Regions from separate parts of the Peribacillus sp. NJ4 genome, predicted to be linked through region 2. Evidence: riboswitches for the same ligand, from Rfam matches in the RefSeq annotation. Region 2 holds a riboswitch; each other region holds the start of a gene.
The links. A riboswitch is a leader RNA that binds a small molecule or an ion and turns the genes downstream of it on or off. The one in region 2 is predicted to bind S-adenosylmethionine.
Positions count from the first base shown of each region.

Region 1: it holds a riboswitch for S-adenosylmethionine, as region 2 does, so the genes downstream of both, QUF94_RS13285 (YezD family protein) here and QUF94_RS12195 (bifunctional homocysteine S-methyltransferase/methylenetetrahydrofolate reductase) in region 2, are expected to answer to the same signal.
Region 3: it holds a riboswitch for S-adenosylmethionine, as region 2 does, so the genes downstream of both, QUF94_RS15655 (Na+/H+ antiporter NhaC family protein) here and QUF94_RS12195 (bifunctional homocysteine S-methyltransferase/methylenetetrahydrofolate reductase) in region 2, are expected to answer to the same signal.

Region 1 is NZ_JAUCFQ010000001.1:2,653,293-2,660,275, reverse strand. Features, by position in the region: gene QUF94_RS13305 (nitrite/sulfite reductase) at 1-1,568, opposite strand, end outside; gene cysC (adenylyl-sulfate kinase) at 1,585-2,184, opposite strand; gene sat (sulfate adenylyltransferase) at 2,228-3,376, opposite strand; gene QUF94_RS13290 (phosphoadenylyl-sulfate reductase) at 3,429-4,133, opposite strand; gene QUF94_RS13285 (YezD family protein) at 4,319-4,462, opposite strand; SAM riboswitch class I at 4,634-4,742, opposite strand; gene ssuE (NADPH-dependent FMN reductase) at 5,017-5,550, opposite strand; gene QUF94_RS13275 (TetR/AcrR family transcriptional regulator) at 5,759-6,346, opposite strand; partial or broken gene QUF94_RS13270 (SDR family NAD(P)-dependent oxidoreductase) at 6,520-6,983, opposite strand, start outside.
Region 2 is NZ_JAUCFQ010000001.1:2,416,175-2,423,157, forward strand. Features, by position in the region: gene dapF (diaminopimelate epimerase) at 1-53, shown strand, start outside; gene ligD (DNA ligase D) at 378-2,225, opposite strand; gene ku (non-homologous end joining protein Ku) at 2,375-3,217, shown strand; gene QUF94_RS12190 (MOSC domain-containing protein) at 3,722-4,372, shown strand; SAM riboswitch class I at 4,484-4,582, shown strand; gene QUF94_RS12195 (bifunctional homocysteine S-methyltransferase/methylenetetrahydrofolate reductase) at 4,686-6,533, shown strand; gene metH (methionine synthase) at 6,526-6,983, shown strand, end outside.
Region 3 is NZ_JAUCFQ010000001.1:3,144,165-3,151,147, forward strand. Features, by position in the region: gene QUF94_RS15640 (LysR family transcriptional regulator) at 1-323, opposite strand, end outside; gene QUF94_RS15645 (chromate transporter) at 578-1,207, shown strand; gene QUF94_RS15650 (chromate transporter) at 1,294-1,836, shown strand; gene QUF94_RS15655 (Na+/H+ antiporter NhaC family protein) at 2,037-3,353, opposite strand; SAM riboswitch class I at 3,527-3,635, opposite strand; gene QUF94_RS15660 (SOS response-associated peptidase) at 3,971-4,642, opposite strand; gene QUF94_RS15665 (hypothetical protein) at 4,703-4,858, opposite strand; gene hutG (formimidoylglutamase) at 5,153-6,109, opposite strand; gene QUF94_RS15675 (LysR family transcriptional regulator) at 6,234-6,983, shown strand, end outside.

The DNA of each region.
Region 1 (6,983 bases), 240 kb from region 2:
ACCCTTTCCACGAAATCAAGGAAGGTTTCGGATAGAAGCTTTGTTTCTTTGAAAAATAGGATCAGTTCTTTCAGAACATGATAGAGCTGTTCAGCTTCCACTTTTCCTTTAAGTTTTTCATTGAACTTCCCGCCTTCATTCAACGTTCCTCCGACGTATATCTCAAAAGCCTCGACCATCTTTTTATCCTGGTTCTTCATTTTTATGCCTTGCAGCCCTATCTCGGCGATGGCTCTTTGACCGCAATTATTAGGACAACCTACCATATGCATCCTTACTGGTACATCGAGATCTATCTCCTTGTCCAGTGTTTCAGAAATGGCCCTCATTCTGTTTTTTGTTTCAACGAGTGCCAGGTTGCAATACTCGATGCCTGTACAAGAAACGGAATAACCAATGAATTTTTTTGGTTGATATGGAAATCTTTCAAAGATGGATTCCTGCTTTAATTCCTCAAGTTTTTCATCCGGCACATTTGGAATGATAAGATTTTGAGAATTACAGTTTCGGATTTCACCATTTCCATATTTCTTCGCAAGTTCGGCAAACTCGATCACTTCGTCTGGATTTAGACGACCAACTGGTATATTGACTCCAACATAGTTCAGACCATCTTGGTTTTGTTTATGGATGCCGTAGAAATAACCTGCATTCCATCCCTTCACCGCACTTTCACCCTTTTCAGGAAGCGGACCGGTGTACTCCAGCAATTTTTCCTTGAATTGTTCAGGACCCCAATCAGCGACAAGGAATTTCAATCGCGATCGATGACGTTTTTCACGGTACCCAAAGTCACGGAATATCGTCGTGATGGCGGCCGCTACTTCGACTGTTTTTTCAGGTAAAATGAATAAGTCAAGTTCTTCTGCCAGCATCGGAACGGAGGATAGCCCTCCGCCTACTTTTACGTGAAAACCAACTTCCGTTACTCCATCAATTACTTTAGTAGCTGGATTGAATGAAACACAGTTGATTTCAGCATTTGAAGCATTATGGATATTAGCACTTATGGACATTTTATATTTCCTAGGAAGGTTCGAATAGTCTTCGTTAAGGCGGAAATACTCAAATACATCATAAAGTACCTCGCGTGTATCAAAAAGTTCGTCAGGATCGATGCCTGCCAATGCATTACCGATAATATTACGTGTGATATCACCACATGCACCGGCCGTAGTCATTCCAACCTTTTCCAAACGGTTTAAGATATCCGGGACTTGTTCGATGGTCAACCAGTGGAATTGAATGGCTTGACGGGTTGTAATGTCATATACATCCCTCCCGTAATCTTTAGCGATGTTAGCTAGAGTTATCTGTTGATCATAAGTCAGGATACCTCCGGGAATAACGACACGCATCATCCAGTAACCTGCTTCTTTTGGCCGTTGCAGGTATAAACCTGCCCACTTGAACATATCCCAATTCTCTTTAGGGATGGAATCAAAACCATTTGCAGCGTAATGTGGAATATCATCGAATATCTTCAATCCGTCTTTTTCCAATTTCCAGATTTCCGTTTTATTTTTAGCGATTTGTGGATTTTCCGACCAAAATTTCTCGTAAACCATTACATTTCCTCCTTGATTAGATCGCTTTCTTTGCTGTCAAATAGGCGATTACCTGTTCAACGCACTCTTCAATGCTGTATTGGTCGGATTCTAAAATGATTTCCGGTTGTTCAGGTTCTTCGTATGGAGAGTCGATTCCGGTAAAATCTTTAATGATTCCTTTACGCGCCTTGTCATAAAGACCTTTTGGATCACGCACTTCGCACTCTTCGATCGGACACTTTATGTATACTTCAATAAACTCCCCTTCATCGAGTAAATCACGTACAATCTGCCGATCTGCCCTGAAAGGTGATATGAAGGCGGTCAATACGAACTGCCCACTATCCACGAATAACTTGGAAACCTCACCGATTCGCCTAATATTCTCGGTCCGATCCTCTTCAGAAAAACCTAAATCTTTATTTAAACCGTGGCGGATATTATCACCATCCAAAACATAACTTCGAATATTCCGATTATATAACTCTTTAGCGACCGCATTCGCAATCGTTGATTTTCCTGAACCCGAGAGTCCTGTAAACCATAGAACTGTGCTTTCATGCCCGTTCTGCTTCCGGCGGAGCTCCTTGGTCAATGACGTTTCATGCCAAGTGACATTCGTACTTTTACTCATTTAATAATCCCCCTCTTCATGTGATCCTTCAATTTATGTCCAATCAGTTATAAACTTCATTCTTTTTAAGACCTTCGATCAACACCTCGATGACTTCTTTACGGCTAAAGGTAGCTGGAGGAATTTCTCCATTACGCAACATTTCCCTTACCTTCGTTCCAGACAGGATGACATGGTCTTCCTTGCCATGCGGACAAGTTTTAGCGGAAGCCATATTGCCACATTCTTTACAGTAAAAACTATGTTCAAAGAATAATAGCGTGATCCCTAACTCATCTGAATTAAAATTCCCAAAGATTTTTTGAGCATCATATGTGCCATAATAATCACCCACACCCGCATGATCACGTCCGACGATAAAATGGGTGCAACCATAATTTTTACGGACCATCGCATGGAAAATCGCTTCTCTTGGTCCTGCATAACGCATGGCAGCAGGGAAAACTGCAAGTGAGACGCGATCCTTGGGATAATATTTTTCAAGCAACACTTTATAGCTTTCCATTCGTACATCTGCCGGAATGTCATCGGATTTAGTGGCACCTACAAGAGGATTTAAAAATAAGCCGTCGACAATCTCCAATGCTGTCTTTTGAATATATTCATGTGCACGGTGAACAGGGTTCCTCGTTTGGAATCCGACAACCGTTTCCCAGCCTTTTTCAGCAAAAGCTTTCCTTGTCTCAACTGGGTCCAGATAATTTGCTTGAAATAGCGGACGCTCTATTCTCTTTACTAACTTTATTTCTCCGCCGACATATACATCCCCGCGGTTATATAAATTTTTCACACCAGGATGCTTCTCATCATCCGTTTGATATACTAATGTCGCTTCCAATTGTTTATCGGGAGTGAAAATATCGGAAACGGAGAGAACTCCGTATGTTTCACCTTCATGAGTCAGCTTTACCTCTTCACCTATAGTAAGAGTTTCTGCAACTTCAACGTTCAAAGGCAGCGTAATCGGGATGCTCCATACATGGCCGCTGCTAAGCCTCATATCCTTGACAACTGTCTCATAGTCACTTTTTGTAAAGAAACCTTTGATCGGGCTGTAGGCACCAGTGCCTATCAATTCAAGATCACTTAAAGCTATTTCGTCAATTTCGATTGACTTTGTTATTTTACTAAAATCATATTTTGGTTCCCAAAGATCGATTAGTGTTCCTCCGTGCGGTAAACTGATTGTCATGCTAATTTCCCCCTATGGTTTCTAAATATTTAAGCCTATACTTTCTATTTATTTAAGATAAATGCAATCCGCATTCCGTTTTTTGGGCTCCTTGCCAACGGCCTGAGCGTAAATCATCTGCATTGAAGGCAGGTGCCGTACATGTTTTACAACCAATGCTTGGATATCCATTATCATGCAGGATATTATATGGAAGTCCATTTTTGTGGGCATAACGCCAAACATCTTTCCATGTCCAATGTATGAGTGGACATATTTTTACTGACTTGAACTTATTATCTTTATTGATATACTCTGTCAGAGCCCTTGTTTCAGATTGCTCCCTCCGTAGTCCCGAAAGCCAGGCTGTTGCCGTTGAAAGCACATCTGTAAGCGGAGTGATTTTACGGATGTTACAGCACTTATTGGAATCGCTAAGCCATAATTCATCCCCATGTTCCGCTGCCTGTTCTTCAAGCGTCAATGCTGGTTTCTTCATTTCGATCGAAAGATTTGGATATCGCTTTTTCACTTGATCGATCAATTGGTACGTTTCCTCAAAATGAACATCTGTATCAAGGAAAACTATTTTTGCCGAGGGATTGACCTTCGCCAATAAATCCGTAAGCACGATGCCTTCTATACCGAAACTACACGCATATATCAGTTTGTTTCCATAATGGTCATTCGCCCATTGCAGTACTTCCAAAGCACCTTTTGTCTCACTATCTTCAGGAAATACAGGTAAATCTCCGGTGTTGAAATTTTCATAGTTTATTAATGCAGCCAACTTTGCAGCCCCCTCTAAGAACTTGCTGTATGTCACTGGTTAGAATTACTTTTGATCAATGCCCGTTATAATCTTCCCCAGTTTAAATGACCCTAGGAAAAAGAGACGAATCTAACCAATACTCTCTTTATATCAGTTAAACCCGCCTCTAGTTTTTCTAGTCAGCAGATACCTTATTTAATTCTTAGTTTTTCATTTCTTTCCATTTGAATGATTTTACCATCTTGGACAATAAGTGTAATCGATCCATACTTCATTGAATTAAGCATTTCTTGAAGTCGTTCAAATATTTCTTCAAGCTGATTCTCTTTATCCAAACCTGTTCCTCCTTTAAGAAAATCCGCGAATATATTATTTCACCGCTGATTAAATGAATTTATTAAATTTATATAATTCCAAACAACCTTAAATTGTTATGGTTTCCCAAAGAATTTTCCGAAAAATAAAAATCTTTCCATGATGGAAAGATTTCAAGGTAAATATTCTTTACCTTATCTTCCAAAATGATCAACATTTTGTTGGAGGTAGCACCTTGCATCCATCATGCAGGTTGCTGGACTTCAAAGGGCCAATTCCCTCCGTCGCTCTGGATAAGTTTTATTATTTTAAATATTAACATATATTTAATCCTTGTCAATGGAGTTTTCTTATAAAATAACTTGGTTTAATATTATGGAGGAACTGTTATTTTTATACACACTATTCCATTCATGATTTTATGTTCATTTAAATATGAAAATAGACTCGTCTTTTTAGATAAAGTCTCCAAAAAAATGAGTCTATTTTCATTATTAAGCTATTATTGATGCCTGTCATTCATTGAAAAAGTAATTACTTGAATTCCATTCCTTTTATTGAAGTCGATTACTTATTAATTTCTTAACTGAATCGCTTCTATTAGTTCTTGAACCTGACTCTGAACGCGATCAACTAAATTCAAGTCATTGATCGGGTTTTCTGAATTCTGTTTATCTATTTCCTTATCCACAAAATATATGCCCTGCAACGGCTCGCCTTTTAATATTGAAATTAATGGTTTAAGCGCATAGTCAATCGCCAATAAATGCCTGTTACTTCCGCCAATCATAATGGGCAGCACTGGCTTCCCCTTAAAAGCTCCTTCTGGCAGCAAATCAATCAAGGCTTTTAATACCCCTGTATAAGAAGCCTTATATACCGGTGAACCAATGATGATTCCTCTGGCTGCTTGTATTTTCTCCGAAAGCTTTAAGATATCTTCGCTATTATATTTCCCTTGGAATAAATCATCTGCTGAGAAATCCGTAATTGAGTAATAAGCTGTGGTAAATCCTTGGTTTTCTACTAATGATTGAATATGTTTTAGTGAAATGTCCGTTCTTGATGGAATCGCTGGACTTCCTGATAAAATTACGATATCGCTCATATAAATCCCCTCCCATATTACATGGTTTTAGAATAAAAATCCTCGTAATGAATTTGTTGCAGCATGCATTTATCGTAATAGTCTGAAAAATATAAGTCAAATCTTACACTCCGGTTTATTAATTTCACAAGTAATGATTGCTTACCATTCAAAAAAACACGGTCATATTTGCGGCTTGATGCTCATGCCTTTTAATATGACCGTTTCATTATGTATGATTTTGTTTTCCATGAATACCATATACCAAAAGTTGTGCAATGCTCTTAATTCGTTCAGAAGTAAAATATGGTTCCTTTTTCTGTTGATGAATCTCATAATGTGTAGATAATGCCAATGTGAAAGAAATGATCCCCACATTAAAAAGGATAATATCAGAAATATATTGTATCTCTCCGCTATCTATTCTCTTCTGTATTTCAATATGCTTGGCATTCGGCTTGAAAATTCGATCAACATATTGCTTTGAAATATCTTGATCGAATTGTGTTTCCCGAAATAATATCGAAAACTGTTCTTTATTTTCAAGAACGTTTTTTATCATGGTGCAAACGTGATTTTCCACAAGATCATCAGTTGACAGATGGTTTGTCCCATCTTCAGACTCCTCTTTTTCATTAGGAGTAATTGTAGCCAGAAGCAAATCTTTTTTGCTTTCAAAGTATTTGTAAATAGTAGCTTCGGAAACATTGCATGCAGAGGCAATTTCATTCGTTCTTGTCATGTCAAACCCTTTTGTCGCAAAAAGAGTCCGGGCTACATTTATGATTCGTTCTTTGGTTTGTTGCCCCTTTTTCAAAAATATCAACCTTCTTTTATAAAGATAAGACCGGTTTCACCAATCTATTTTACATGATATCCCGATGGTACCAATCGGTCAATATTACCTTCGATCTATTAGAAATCAATATTCCCATATATCGTATATAGAAAACATCGTCTAATTTGGACGATGTTTTCTTTTTCAGATAATCATTTAAAAGATGCATAGCCATCATCGACCATGACTACACTTCCATTGATTGCATCCGCTTCTTCCAAGGATAATAAATAGACAGCATTTGCAATGGCTTCTGGCTTAATTAATTTACCGTGCATTTGACTTGCATTCAATTTATCGATGATTCCCATATCTTTATAGCTTTGTATGATTGAAGTATCAACACCGCCTGGTGCAATGCCTACTACGCGTATTCCATAAGCACCCAATTCCAAAGCTGCTGTTTGTGTCATCATTCTAACTGCTCCTTTGGACGCCTGATAGGCAAAAGTCCCATGGGAAGCTAAGTAGCCAAATACAGAGGCGGTATTTATAATGACACCCTTGATACCCAGTTCCTTCATTTTACTGCCTGCTGCCATGATGCCGAAGGCCACTCCGTGCTGGTTCACTCCAATCGTTTTGAAGTACCCGTCCATATCTTGATCGAGGATCA
Region 2 (6,983 bases):
TGTATGCCAAGCTGCAGGATGAAGTTCAAAGTTATTTGAAAACGACATTATAAAGAAAAGGACCAACCAGGAGTTGGTTACAGACTGTAGACAAACTCGAAGAAAAGCGAGTGTGCCTACAGTTTTTTTATTTAAAAAACGTTCCAGTCATTTTCAGAAATCCGCTCCCTTTCCGCATACTGTATCAGGGTTGGGAATGAGACCATTCCCAACCCCTTTTCCCGACAAAAGGGTTTCTATCTGAATTTTTTAAACAAAGCTGATTGGAATGGAAGGTAGGAGACTCCTGCGGGGAAAGCGGGTCCAAGGGAGACCCTAGAGGCGCACCCTACGTTCCAATCAACGTTCCATTTTACACTCCCTCAAAAAAAGACCAACTAGTTGTTGGTCTTTTTTTGTTTTAGGAATGACAATACTTCCAAAAAGGCCGGGCCATTATCGACAAGCCTGTAATCCATAAATGCACATCCGTTCCTTTTGATTCTGTTTGGTATGGTTTCAATCGTATAGTCCTTTAACTGGAGACTTTCGTCAACTTCCTCCCAAAACAAAGGTGTAGCCACACCCGCGAAAGAATTTCCTCGTGGGGAATAAGGCTGAATGATGGTTTTTCCTTCACTATGCTGCACAAAGTCCAAGTAAAGTCGGTCATGCCGATTTATTTTCATTCTTTCCGTTGTAAAATCATTTGGGTTGGAACTTGTTAAGTAGTCACCGAGAAAATCGGTGAATATGCGTGTCTCCTGATAAGTAAATCTGTCTTCAGGCAGAGGGATGTGAATTTGCAGTCCTTTGTTACCTGAAGTTTTTACAAAAGCTTTTATCCTTAATGAGTCCATCACCTTTTTTATTTCCTGTGCGGCCTTTATAGCCAAGGAGAAAAATTCGATGGAAGGGGGATCTAAGTCCAGGACGATTTCATCGGGTCTTGTTTTTCCAGCTTTCTGAAATGGGGCATGGAATTCCAATGCCAGTTGATTGCCAAACCAAAGTAGCGTTTCAATATCGTTACACAGCATATACTCGATATCATCATCCATGAACGTTTTAATAAAGGTCGGCGCATAATCAGGCTTGTTTTTCTGGAAAAATCTTTCTTTATCCATAGTGCCATGAGGATAGCGGATAGTCGTAAGCAGTTTATCCTTCAAGAAGGGTAAGAAGAAAGCTGAAACCTCCCGTAAATAATGAAGGTATTCAACTTTTACCACCTGTTTTCCACCGGTTATCCAAAGTGGTTTATCCTTAGAGGTTATTTGTACAGTATCTGGAAATGTGTATTGGCCTATGACGAATTTCTCCCAGGTACATTCATCGGGGGCCGTTTGTAAAAGCCATTGCGAAAACTGAGGTTCACGCAATTCATTTTCCTCATAAACGTGTAAGAATTGAACTTCGATGCAAATGGATGGATGTATATAAAAAAATTGTGCGTCTTCGTCTGATGCATTTTGCTTGATCAGTTCATGCAATATCCCTTTATCTTGAGCGCTCAGTCCATTTTTAACACTTCCGATTTTCGTTACGGCACCTTCTTTGAAAACTGCGAGGGAAACGTAACCATTTTCTTTGTGCAATGCTGTAATGAAACAAGAAACGGTCTTCCAATTTTTCACCTTAATCCAAGATGTAGAACGTTTTCCTTCTTGCCAAGTTCCCCGAATTTCCTTGGCGACAGCTCCTTCACCATCGAATAGGGTGACCTTTTTCAAGGCATCATCCAAAACGTCAAAACTTTCTATTAATTGGATTAAAGCCTTATCGTTGGGGTCAGGAGGCGTAGGAAAGCCAAGTTCTTCACCAATACTCAACATGAATCTCCTTCGTTCTTCCATAGGTTTAGCTGCTATGTCCTTTCCGCTGATGCGAAGCAGGTCAAACGCTATAAACCGGCATGGGGAAAAATGAGCTTTTTCTGAAATTAAGGATTGTTTCCCAAGGCGTCCACGCCACTGTATTTGAAAAAAGTCCGCTTTTGCTTGATTGGTAAGCCAGACCAATTCACCGTCCAACTGCAGTGGGAGGTAATCTTCCAGGTCCAGATCTTTGATGTAAGTAATGATTTCTGGGAATAAGGGTGATAACTCCTTCTCATTTCGACTCGAGATGCTTATCGTATCGGAGTCTATCGTTAAAATTGCCCTAAAGCCGTCATATTTGATTTCATAACGCCAATCCTTGGAGTTAGGGGCTTCAGGGTAATAGGTTGGCAGCATCGGTTTCATTCTGTAATTACCTCCGCAAATAATTGATAACATTATTTTGCCAAAAAAACGAAGTGTTAGAGTTGGCAATTGTTTTTTCGGTTTTTTTTTAACAAAGGGGAATAATAAAATTGATTTTCTCTTTAAAAATAAGTTATGAGGTGACGAATATGCATACGATGTGGAAGGGGAGCATATCATTCGGTTTGGTGAACATTCCGATCAAACTTCATGCTGCAACGGAAGATAAGGATATATCTTTAAGGACGTTGCATAAGGAGTGTCATTCACCGATTAAATACGAAAAGATGTGTCCGGTTTGCCAGAAAGAAGTGGGAAAGGACGATATAGTTCGCGCTTTTGAATATACAAAGGGAAAGTTTGTTGTATTGGAAGACAGTGAACTAGAACAGCTAAAAAAACAAAATGAAGAAAAAGCAGTGGAAATCGTGGATTTCGTTAAAATTGAAGAAATAGATCCCATTTATTTCAACCGGAGTTATTATATGTCCCCTAATGACGGTGGGATAAAAGCTTATTCCCTTTTGAGGCAGGCCCTAAAGGAATCGAATAAGGTTGGGTTAGCGAAAATCATTATTCGCTCAAAAGAACAAATGGCGGTAATCCGAGTTGTTGATAATACCTTGGTGATGGAAACGATTCATTACCCGGATGAAGTACGCTCCACAGCGGATGTGCCGAATATCCCTGCCAACGATACCATTGTAAAAAAAGAAATCGATACGGCCGTGTTATTGATAGATCAATTAACGACTACTTTCGATCCGACAAAATATACCGATGACTATCGAACCGCTTTACTTGATTTGATTGAATCGAAGAAAACGGGACAAACGACGATTACAGCCAAAACAAAAGAGCCAGTTTCCAACAATGTAACCGATTTAATGGAGGCTTTACAGGCATCCATTGACCGAACGAAACATGATGAACCGGAAAAGAAAAAGACTACCCGAAAGAAAGCGGCACCGAAAAAAAAGAAACAAGCATAAACAGGAAGCTGAGCGGAAGACGCATGATGTCGCTCGGCTTTCTGCTTGTTTTAGCAAGGGATCTTGCCTTTTAATAAGGTAATGAAAGTGACTTAACAGGGAGAGAATTACATAGGGAAGGGATTACAAATAGGTAAGTGGATCACGATGTAAGGAACTGAATGGAATTAAAAGAAAATGATGGATGGAAATGAAGGCAAAAAAATTCGCTCCCTAAAGAGCGACAATGAGGAATTCAATCGTGAAAATCAACATATAGGCGAACGGTTGTAGTTTTCGACTATATATTGTGTTCATATTCTACCATATTTAATTCTGAAATAGCAACAAAATTACTGAAACTAACCTATGAATTTTTCTGGAAATCAATGATATTTCGCCAACTTGGGGCTTTTGCCCTTCTAATCTGCTATATTCCCATAAAAAACTACAGAACAAAATGGATTTTTAGTATAATTTATACATATATGATGATATAAATTAAATAAGAATGGAAGATGTAAAATGGAAAATGGAAAAATCGAATCGCTTCATGCCGGAAAGCCCAAACAGGAAAATTTTTCGAATATCGATATCTTTTCAGCGATGGATAAACAAGCAGTGGATGACGTGATAGTAACTAAATCAGGCATAATGGGTGATGGGGTAGGTAATGTAAAGTTTCATGGAGGTCCTGATCGGGCTTTGTGTTTTTACCCCTTTGAGCATTACTCATTATGGAATGAAAGATTCGCTAAAAAGCTAGATATCCCTGCATTCGGTGAAAATTTAACTGTAGCGGGGATGAGGGAAGAAACAACGTATATCGGTGATATTTATCAAATAGGCGAAGTGATTGTTCAAATTAATCAGGGGAGGATCCCTTGTTCGACCATTTCCCACTTCAATCAGGAACCTAAGTTTTTGGAATTCGTGCTGAAAACGAGTTACACTGGTTATTTTGCAAAAGTCATTCAAGAAGGAACGATAAAGAAACAAAACGAAATCGTGCTAATAGATCGTTTGCAAGAAAAAATTTCGGTTCATTATGCAACAGAGGTGATCCTACATAACCGAGATGGGCTGGAAGGCTCAAACGCGTTACTTACACTAGACTCGTTAGCGGAAGACTGGAAACAAAGGATAGTGAAGAGAGTTCAAGCTGCAAAAGAGTGAATGAATTTTGCAAAAGTGAAAAAAATGACGATCAGGTATTGAAATTGACAGATTATTAATGTAAATTAAATATAATCAAATTTTGAAATCTTGTGAAAATTATATAATTGGATCTTATCGAGAGAGGTGGAGGGACTGGCCCGAAGAAACCTCAGCAACCAGCTTAGGCAAAGGTGCTAAATCCAGCAAGCAGAGCTTGATAGATGAGGAGAATGTTTCAAAAGACCTTCTTCTTTGAGAAGGTTTTTTTTCTTTTCTCTCATACTCATATAAAACGACAAAAACAGGATTGTTTTTGAGAGAGGGTGTAATTATGAATTTTCGTAAAGAATTGAAAGAAAGAATGCTGGTTGGAGAAGGGGCAATGGGGACTTTACTGTACTCTTATGGCATCGATCAATGTTATGAGGAATTAAACTGCACGAACCCAGATCAAATAGAGTCCATCCACCGTGCCTATTTGGAAGCTGGTGCAGATATCCTTCAATCGAATACATATGGAGCCAATTTCAATAAATTGAAACGGCATGGACTTGAAGACGAAGTAAGCAGAATCAATCGCCAGGGAGTCATCCTTGCTAAAAAAGCGGCAAAAGGAAAGGCATATGTCTTCGGTACCATAGGGGCACAGCGGAGTATCAGGAAATCGGATTTAAGTATGGAAGAGATAAAGCGAGGTTTTCGTGAACAGCTATACAGTCTGTTGATGGAAAACCCGGATGGGATTCTCTTGGAAACATTTTATGACCTGGAAGAGCTGGAAACCGTTTTGCAAATCGTTAAAAATGAAACTGGACTTCCGATCATCGCAAATGTTTCGATGCATGAACTGGGAAATCTTCAAAATGGAATCCATTTAAATGAAGCCTTTCAAAAACTCGAGCAATTGGGTGCCGATGTTGTTGGGGTGAATTGCCGACTCGGTCCACATCATATGATTCGGGCCTTGGAAGAGGTGAGTTTGCCAAAGCAAGCGTCGATTGCCATTTACCCTAATGCCAGCCTTCCGGATTATGTGGATGGAAGGCTTGTCTATAAAGCTGTGCCGGAATATTTCGGCTCAAGTGCCCTAGACCTTCGTGAGCAAGGTGCCGCGATCATAGGAGGGTGCTGTGGAACGACTCCCCTGCATATTCAAGCTGTAAAGAATGCGATTGGAAGTTTGGCTCCAGTAAAAGAGAAATATACGAAAGCCCGTGAAATAGAAATAATTGAAGTGAACGATAGAGAATTGGAACTCCCTCTGTACGAAAAGGCCAAAACAGAAAGGACGATTCTTGTTGAACTTGATCCTCCGAAAAAGTTGGGAATAGAGAGTTTCATGACTGGTGCCGAGGTTTTGAAAAAAGCAGGGGTCGATTCCATTACATTGGCGGATAATTCACTTGCTTCACCAAGGATATCGAATGATGCACTGGCTAATTTGCTGAAGAACCAATTGAATGTAAAGCCGATGGTGCATATAACATGCCGGGATCGAAATTTAATTGGCCTGCAGTCACATTTAATGGGCCTGCAGACGGTTGGGCTGGACGAATTATTGATCATCACCGGAGATCCCTCTAAAATTGGGGACTTCCCGGGAGCCACTTCGGTTTATGATTTATCGTCGTTTGACCTAATAAGCATGGTCAAACAATTTAATGAAGGTCTATCCTATTCCGGTCAGAGTTTGGGCCAGCGGGCTAATTTTAAAATTGCCGCCGCTTTTAATCCCAATGTGAAATATTTGGATAAAGCCGTACAGAGAATGGAAAAGAAGATTGACTGCGGTGCCCAATCCTTTTTGACACAGCCAATTTATTCAGTTGAGCAAATTGAAGAAGTTCATGAAGCTACAAAACATTTAGAAACCCCGGTTTTCGTCGGTATCATGCCATTGACAAGCACACGGAATGCCGAATTCATCCATAATGAGATCCCGGGCATCAAATTGCCGGATAATGTCAGGAGGGCCATGGCTTTAGCGGGGGATGACCCTGTAAAGTCAAGAATTGAAGGGGTGAATATCGCGCGCGAGCTAGTCGACGCGGCAAGGGAAAAATTCAAGGGCATATATTTAATCACTCCGTTCCTTCGCTATGAAATGACGGCGGAACTTACGAAATATATTAGAAAAGTCGATAGTAAACATACATCAGAGGTGGCAGTACATGAATAAAAAAGCGATTCAAGATCAGTTGGATACTAAGATTCTCCTGCTCGATGGAGCGATGGGAACCATGCTTCAAGCGGAGAATTTAACAGCAGAGGACTTTGGCGGGGAACAATTCGAGGGTTGCAACGAGTATTTATCACTGACACAACCAGAAATCATCCAATCCATCCATGAAAAATATTTAGCAGCAGGTGCTGATATCATTGAAACAAATACCTTCGGAGCGACTAGCATCGTTCTTGAGGAATACCAAATAAGCACGATTGCCTACAAGCTTAATAAAATTTCAGCTGAGCTTGCCGTTAAAGCATGTGAAAAATATTCAAATGATGATTGGCCAAGATATGTAGCTGGCTCGATGGGGCCCACCACAAAAACGCTATCCGTAACAGGTGGAACGACTTTTGATATTTTAACCGATTCTTATGAAGAACAGGCACTCGGTCTTTTGGA
Region 3 (6,983 bases), 730 kb from region 2:
CTCGGCAACAAATACTCGCCGATTGTCAAGGATGCACCTACTATGAGGTTAGCATTGTACTCGCCAGTTGATTGCTGAATCACTACTTTTGAATGGTTAAAGTCATTTACAATAGCTTTTGCAAAAGGGTATAACAACTTTCCTGCTTCCGTCACTCTCAACCTCCCTTCCTCACGGTCGAATAACAAAGTGTTATAAAAATTTTCCAATTGATGAATCTGTCTTGTTGCCGCAGGTTGAGATAAGAAGCTTAACCTCGCTGCCTGGCTTATACTTCCTTCATCCACCACTAAACAAAACATTCTTAGATTTTCTATTTTCAAGAAACCGACCTCCTTGTCTTTAAATGGTTTAATAAAATGATAGCATCATATAGCTAAATGGTGAAATGGGAAAACGACGCTATTTCCCCTGATTAGGTGGGCCTATTCATTCTTTGGTGAAATTCTATATAAAACGGATAAAGCTTCTGGGTATAACGTTTTGTTATACCCGATGATTTTGTTGCAATTTACCCAGTCCTTTTTCTTTGATATGTTAATGATAAGAATTAAACAGAGCAGCAAAGGAAGTGAGGATGTCAATGAAAGGACAATGGAAAACACTGTTCCAATTATTTTGGACCTTTTTTAAAATGGCACCTATGACATTCGGAGGCGGGTTTGCGATGATCCCCTTAATCGAAAAAGAAGTAGTGGAGAAGAGAAAATGGCTGTCAAGCGAAGAAGTTACGGATGTTTTTGCTTTATCTCAATCCGTACCGGGAGCTGTCGCCATTAACTCCGCCACCTTTATCGGCCATCGAATTGCCGGAATGAAGGGCGCAATGGCAGCCATGATTGGTGTTTCATTACCTACATGTTTAATTGTTCTACTCCTCGGCATTTTGTATTTTTTCATTCACGATAATCCGAAGATAGAATCCGCTTTCATATCGATTAGAGCTTCCATAGTGGCCATCATCGCATATGCGGCTATCAAGATAGGAAAAACGGCTATTGTTGACAAATCAACTTTCTGTATTTTGATAGTTGGAATCCCAGTCCTTTTCTTCGTTCACCCTGTTTTGGCTATATTAGCAGGAGCTATAACAGGTATTGTGACCATCTCTATTAAGAGGAAATTAGGTTTCGATGTCAAGATGGACCGAAAAGAAAAGAAAATAGAAGAAAATGATTTCGAATACTTCATGGGTGCTGGCATATAGGTTCCATGAAAGATCAAAGTTATTTTCTGAAGGATCTAGGAATAAACGGTCTAACTAATTTTCAAGAAAGTGTGTGATGTATAATAATGGAATTGTGGGAGTTGTTTAGCACCTTCTTTATTATCGGCTTTGTATCGTTTGGAGGCGGATACGCCATGATTCCGGTAATAGAATCGGAAGTCTTACAGCATGGGTGGATGACGACGCAACAATTTACCGATGTAATCGCTATTTCCGGCATGTCTCCCGGGCCTATCACCACCAATAGTGCCATTCTCGTAGGCTATTCGACTGCTGGATTAGCAGGAGCCATATCATCCGTTCTCGGAATCTTGCTTCCTGCCATTATACTCGTAACCGTTATAGCCACCTTCTTCAGCAAATTGAATCATTATCCAGTTATTCAATCGATGTTTTATGGATTAAGACCCATTGTCACTAGTTTAATCCTCTTTGCAGCTATCAGCTTTGCACTTTCCAATCATTTGATAGCCCTGAACTTTTCATGGCATACGATAAGCTTATTACTCGTTTTTGGATTATCGTTATTTGCCCTATTGAAATTACGCTGGCACCCAGCCTATGTCATTATTCTTTCTGGTTTAGTTGGTGTTGTCCTCTATTCATAACGACTAGCTCACACAACCATTATGCGTTGGGTTAATCAATATGAATCGGAATTCCTAAACATTGATAACACTTAAACTGATGGAAGAGCGAGGGTGACATCGCTCTTTTTAATTATTTTTCACCAATGTTTCAATACACCTTACAAAGTAAAACCCTGAATCTAATGATTCAGGGTTTATTTTCATGCTTATTCTCATTATTAAGAAGTACGTTTCTTCGTTTCATTATCTACCGGCTGAAATCGCGGATAACCAATCAAGATGGCTATGACTCCACAAAGGCCAATTAGTATTGGGTAATATGAATACGGCAAGATGCTTATCGGAGAAATATGTGCTACCCCAGCTGCAACAAGCAATTGTGCCCCATATGGAATTAACCCCTGAATGCAGCATGCAAAAACATCAAGCAAGCTCGCCGATTTACGCGGATCAATCCCATACTTTTCAGCAATATTTTTCGCAAGTGGCCCGGCAATGATAATTGATATCGTGTTATTTGCCGTGGAAAGGTTCGTCAAACCAACAAGCCCGGCAATGCTGAATTCAGCCCCTTTTTTAGTTTTGCTGTTTCGGGTCACGAGGTGGAGAAGGTAATCGATACCGCCATTATGCTTGATTACAGCTACCATGCCTGCGATTAAAATGGCCAGGAAAGAGATTTCATACATTCCCGCCATCCCTTCTCCGATTTTTTGAATGACACCCAACGGTTGATAACTTCCATCCGCCAAGCCGATAATTCCGGCAAATACGATTCCGATGGATAGGACCAGGAACACATTGACACCTGCCAATGCAGTGATCAATACACAAAGATATGGAAGGATCTTCACCCAATTATAAGAATGTTGAGTGATGGCCGCTTGTTCACCCATTGTTAAAATTCCAAGGATGACACATGTGATGATGGCCGCAGGTAAAACAATGAAAAAATTCACTTTGAACTTATCCTTCATTTTCGTTCCCTGCGTACGAACTGCAGCGATTGTCGTATCTGAAATGAAGGAAAGGTTATCCCCAAACATCGCACCACCAATAACGGCCGCCATTGAAAAGGCAAGCGAAATATCGGTTTGCTCGCTAATTCCCACCCCAATAGGTGCTAGTGCTACAATCGTTCCCATGCTCGTCCCCATGGATAGAGAGATAAAGCAAGCGATGATGAAAATCCCTACCATTAATAGATTTTGCGGAAAAACCGCTAAGGCAAGGTTCACCGTAGATTCAACTGCCCCCATGCCATTTGCAACTTCGGCAAAAGCGCCTGCCAAAAGGAAAATGATAACCATTAACATAATATTGGCATCCCCGGCGCCTTTACAGAAAATTTCAACCTTTTGATTGAATGACTCTTTCCGATTCATTGCCAATGCAGCAGCCGATGCAATTGAAATCGCTACAATCACCGGAAAAGAATAAAAATCTTTTGTAATGATTCCGGACCCTATAAATAAAATCAAAAAAACGACAAATGGGATTAATGCCCACGGATTCCCTTTATTGTTTGCACTCATGATGTACACCTCTTTTTATTTTTCCCATGACATGTGTCACAGCACTTATTCTTCTAACATTTTTCGTAAATAACACCTTCATGGAAGCTATAGCTAAAAATACTTTCAGCATAAAAAAGACCTCTTCCATTAAACACAACAAGAAGAGGTCTTTTAATTTATAAAAAACGCCCTCCTTATCTTTCAGGCAAAAATCAGCCTGCTGGATTTGGCACAGCACTCCTATTAAAGTCTGCTGCCGAGACATCTTCGGGCCAGTCCCTCCGTCTCTCTTGATAAGAAGATTTAAATTATATAATGATATTATCAAATGCACCGGTGTCCAAGAGAAAAGAAGCAGGCTGGTAACTTGCTATAACCGCTCCAAGTTTACCTCTGTCCACTTTCGGAAAGTGACATCGAAAGCCTTATTGAAAAGCAAATATAAGAGTACAGCATTTTATGTATTTTCGCAAGGTTTAGTTTAAAAGTATTTCAAATGTGGACCTTAATATTATAAACGGACTTTTACATGTACAGTAAATAAGGTATTTGGGTTAATTGTGATATTTGGATGAAATCTCAAATAATGTCATTTGTCTGGACGGAACTAAAATAAAAAGAGGTCTAAGGACCTCTTAGCAAATTTGTTGTATTAGGTTTGGTGAATTATTTTTAGTTGAGTTCACATCAGTCGATACCTCAAATGCTTCCATTTGTTCAGAATCGAATGATTTTAAATACTGCTGTAGAAAGGCAGGATCATTAATGGATGGATTCAACCAATCTTTTTCATCTTCAGGTTTAAGGATGACAGGCATGCGGTCATGAATGCTGGTCATTAGCTCATTAGGAACGGTTGTTATAACTGAGCACGAATAGATGTTGATTCCTTCTGGAGATTTCCAGGATTCCCAGAGACCTGCCATTCCAAATGGCGCATGATTTTTAAGCTTTATTCGCATGGGTATTTTTCGCCCGGGTTCCTTCTTCCACTCATAAAATGAATCAGCGATTATCAAGCATCGTTTCTTCTTATACGCATTCTTGAAGCTTGCCTTCTCAGCAATGGTTTCCGCTCTGGCATTGATCATTTTGTAGCCCAGTTTTTCATCTTTTGCCCAGAAAGGAATGAGTCCCCACCGAAGGTATCCAAGTCGATTCCTTGCTCCGTCATTAATGACGGATAGCACGGAGTGGGAAGGTGCAATATTGTAGCTGAATTGGTATTCTTCATCAAAAGGTCCTTGAATATTAAACCGTTCTTTTATTTCTTCAATGTCCGTGAAAAGCGTGAAACGTCCGCACATAATATCGCCTACCGTTTTAGGATTTATTACAGTGTAACAAATGGGACGGGCAGGTACAAATCAGCGTTCTAAAATCCTGATGTCGGTAAATGGTTGATTAAATAATTCGCTGGAAATCAAAAGTGTGCCCAGGACTTCTCTCTCATCTTCAGCTTTAATGATTTCTGACAAAATTAAGGTACTGCCATTCCTGACCGTTACATTATATTCATTCATAGAATCCCCCTCATTAGGCTAGATGGTTGTTATTATAAACCAAAAACCCACAAGTATCATTATTGACCTTTAGTAGAGTCGTAGTTAATCCACTAATGATGAGTCTATATAGGAGTACACCGCTATTTACATATACATAAAAAAGACTGTCCATGAATGATCACAGACAGTCTGGTCAACAGGTTTTTCACTTCAACAAATTTTTACCGGTGATGATAATGGGGATAGCAAAAAGGTCGATGAGTAATGCCTCTTGTTATTCCGTGGGAGTTACCCATAATCCATGTCCATTTATTATTTAAAATTCAGCAAAACCTCATTTATTAAATGTGCTGCCAATGTAACCGTTTTATTATTTTCGTCCAACGAAGGATTCACTTCCGAGATATCAAAGGAGAGGATCTTTTCATTTGATACGACATGCCTAATAATCGCACGGACCAATTTCGGATTAAGTCCAAACGGAGAGGGTGCACTTACCCCAGGTGCGTAGGCTGAATCAATAACGTCCGTACATAATGTAAGAATAATGAAGTCATTTTTCTTAACGAATTCATTTATCCGCTGCTTGGTTTCATCCATTTCGTTCAATGACAAATCTTCTTCCAATATGTAATCGACCTTATTCCTCTCAGCAGTTTCAAACAGGGCCTTCGTATTTCCCTGTTTCTGAATTCCGACACATAAATATCCACAACTTTGATCCTCGTCCAAAATCTGCTTAAACATCGTTCCTGATGAACTTTCTTTTTCATAAGGCCTCATATCAAAGTGAGCATCAATATTAATGATTCCTAACCTAGCCTTTGGGCCAATGTATTTTCTAATCCCAAGATAATGGCCATAAAAGGTTTCATGTCCTCCGCCAAGTATGATAGGAATCGCTTTACTCTCCAATATTTTGGAAACAGCTGATCCCAGTTGAGTTTGGGCAGCCTCCATCTCTGGACCTTCACACGTTACATTTCCAGCATCCAACAGCTCGGTTTGGGAAGATAAATGACATGGTAATTTTGCCAAGGACTGCCTAATGTGATCAGGACCCTCTGCAGCACCAATCCTGCCTTTATTCCTTTTGACTCCTTCATCACATTTGAAGCCAATCATTCCAAAGGTTCTGGATGCTTCGGAAGAGATGGGTAATTCCAAAATCGGTGCCAAACGCACTCGTTGGTGATATCTAAAGCTGTCCATGTCAGTATGGGAATCAACCCTTCCATTCCAATAATCCAAATTCGGTTTAATATACATAATTTTCTCCTTTATTTTAAAAATTCCGAAATATCTTTTTTAAAAATTATAAATGAGATAATATATAATTACCAATACTAAATTTTAATATATCTATAGTTTAAAGCTATAGAAAGGAGAATATATGGATTTACGCCAACTTCGTTATTTCACTACCATTGTCCAAGAAAAGAATTACTCCCAAGCTGCTAAAATACTACATATATCTCAACCTTCCTTAAGCAATGCCATAATGAAATTGGAAAAAGAAGTTAGTTTGCAGCTTTTGGAACGTAATACAAGGGGGCTAGAGCTTACGGAAGCAGGGGAGATTTTTTATACGAGATCTGTTGACCTGTTAAGAAAATTCAATAATATGCAAGTGGAACTTGAGGAAATGAAAGATGTTGGAAGTGGAACAGTATCAATAGGTTCCATTGAATCATTCAAATTTTGGTTCCCGAAGTTAATCAGGAACTTTAAAGTCAATTATCCTAATATTCATATAAAAGTCAGGGAAATATTAGGGGAAGAGAAAGTTATCGATTCGTTAAATCGGTATAATGTTCATTTCACCATCACGAACCAGCCCATTAATAACGAGGAAATCGTGTCCACCCCCCTATATAATGAAAAATTCATGCTTTTGATCCATAAAGATGATGAGTTAAACAAAAAAGAGTCCATCACTTTCCAAGACCTTGCAAAGAAAGAATTGATCATCAGTACAACTGGATTTCAAACAAGAGATGATATCTTAAAAGCATTTAAGGATGAAAATGCAATTCCCAATATCTTATACGAAATAGAAAGGCTTGAAGCAGCTTGCAGTTTGGTGGAAGAAGGACTTGGGGTTACAATTTTACCGGAAAGCTATATAAAATCCGCTGCAACA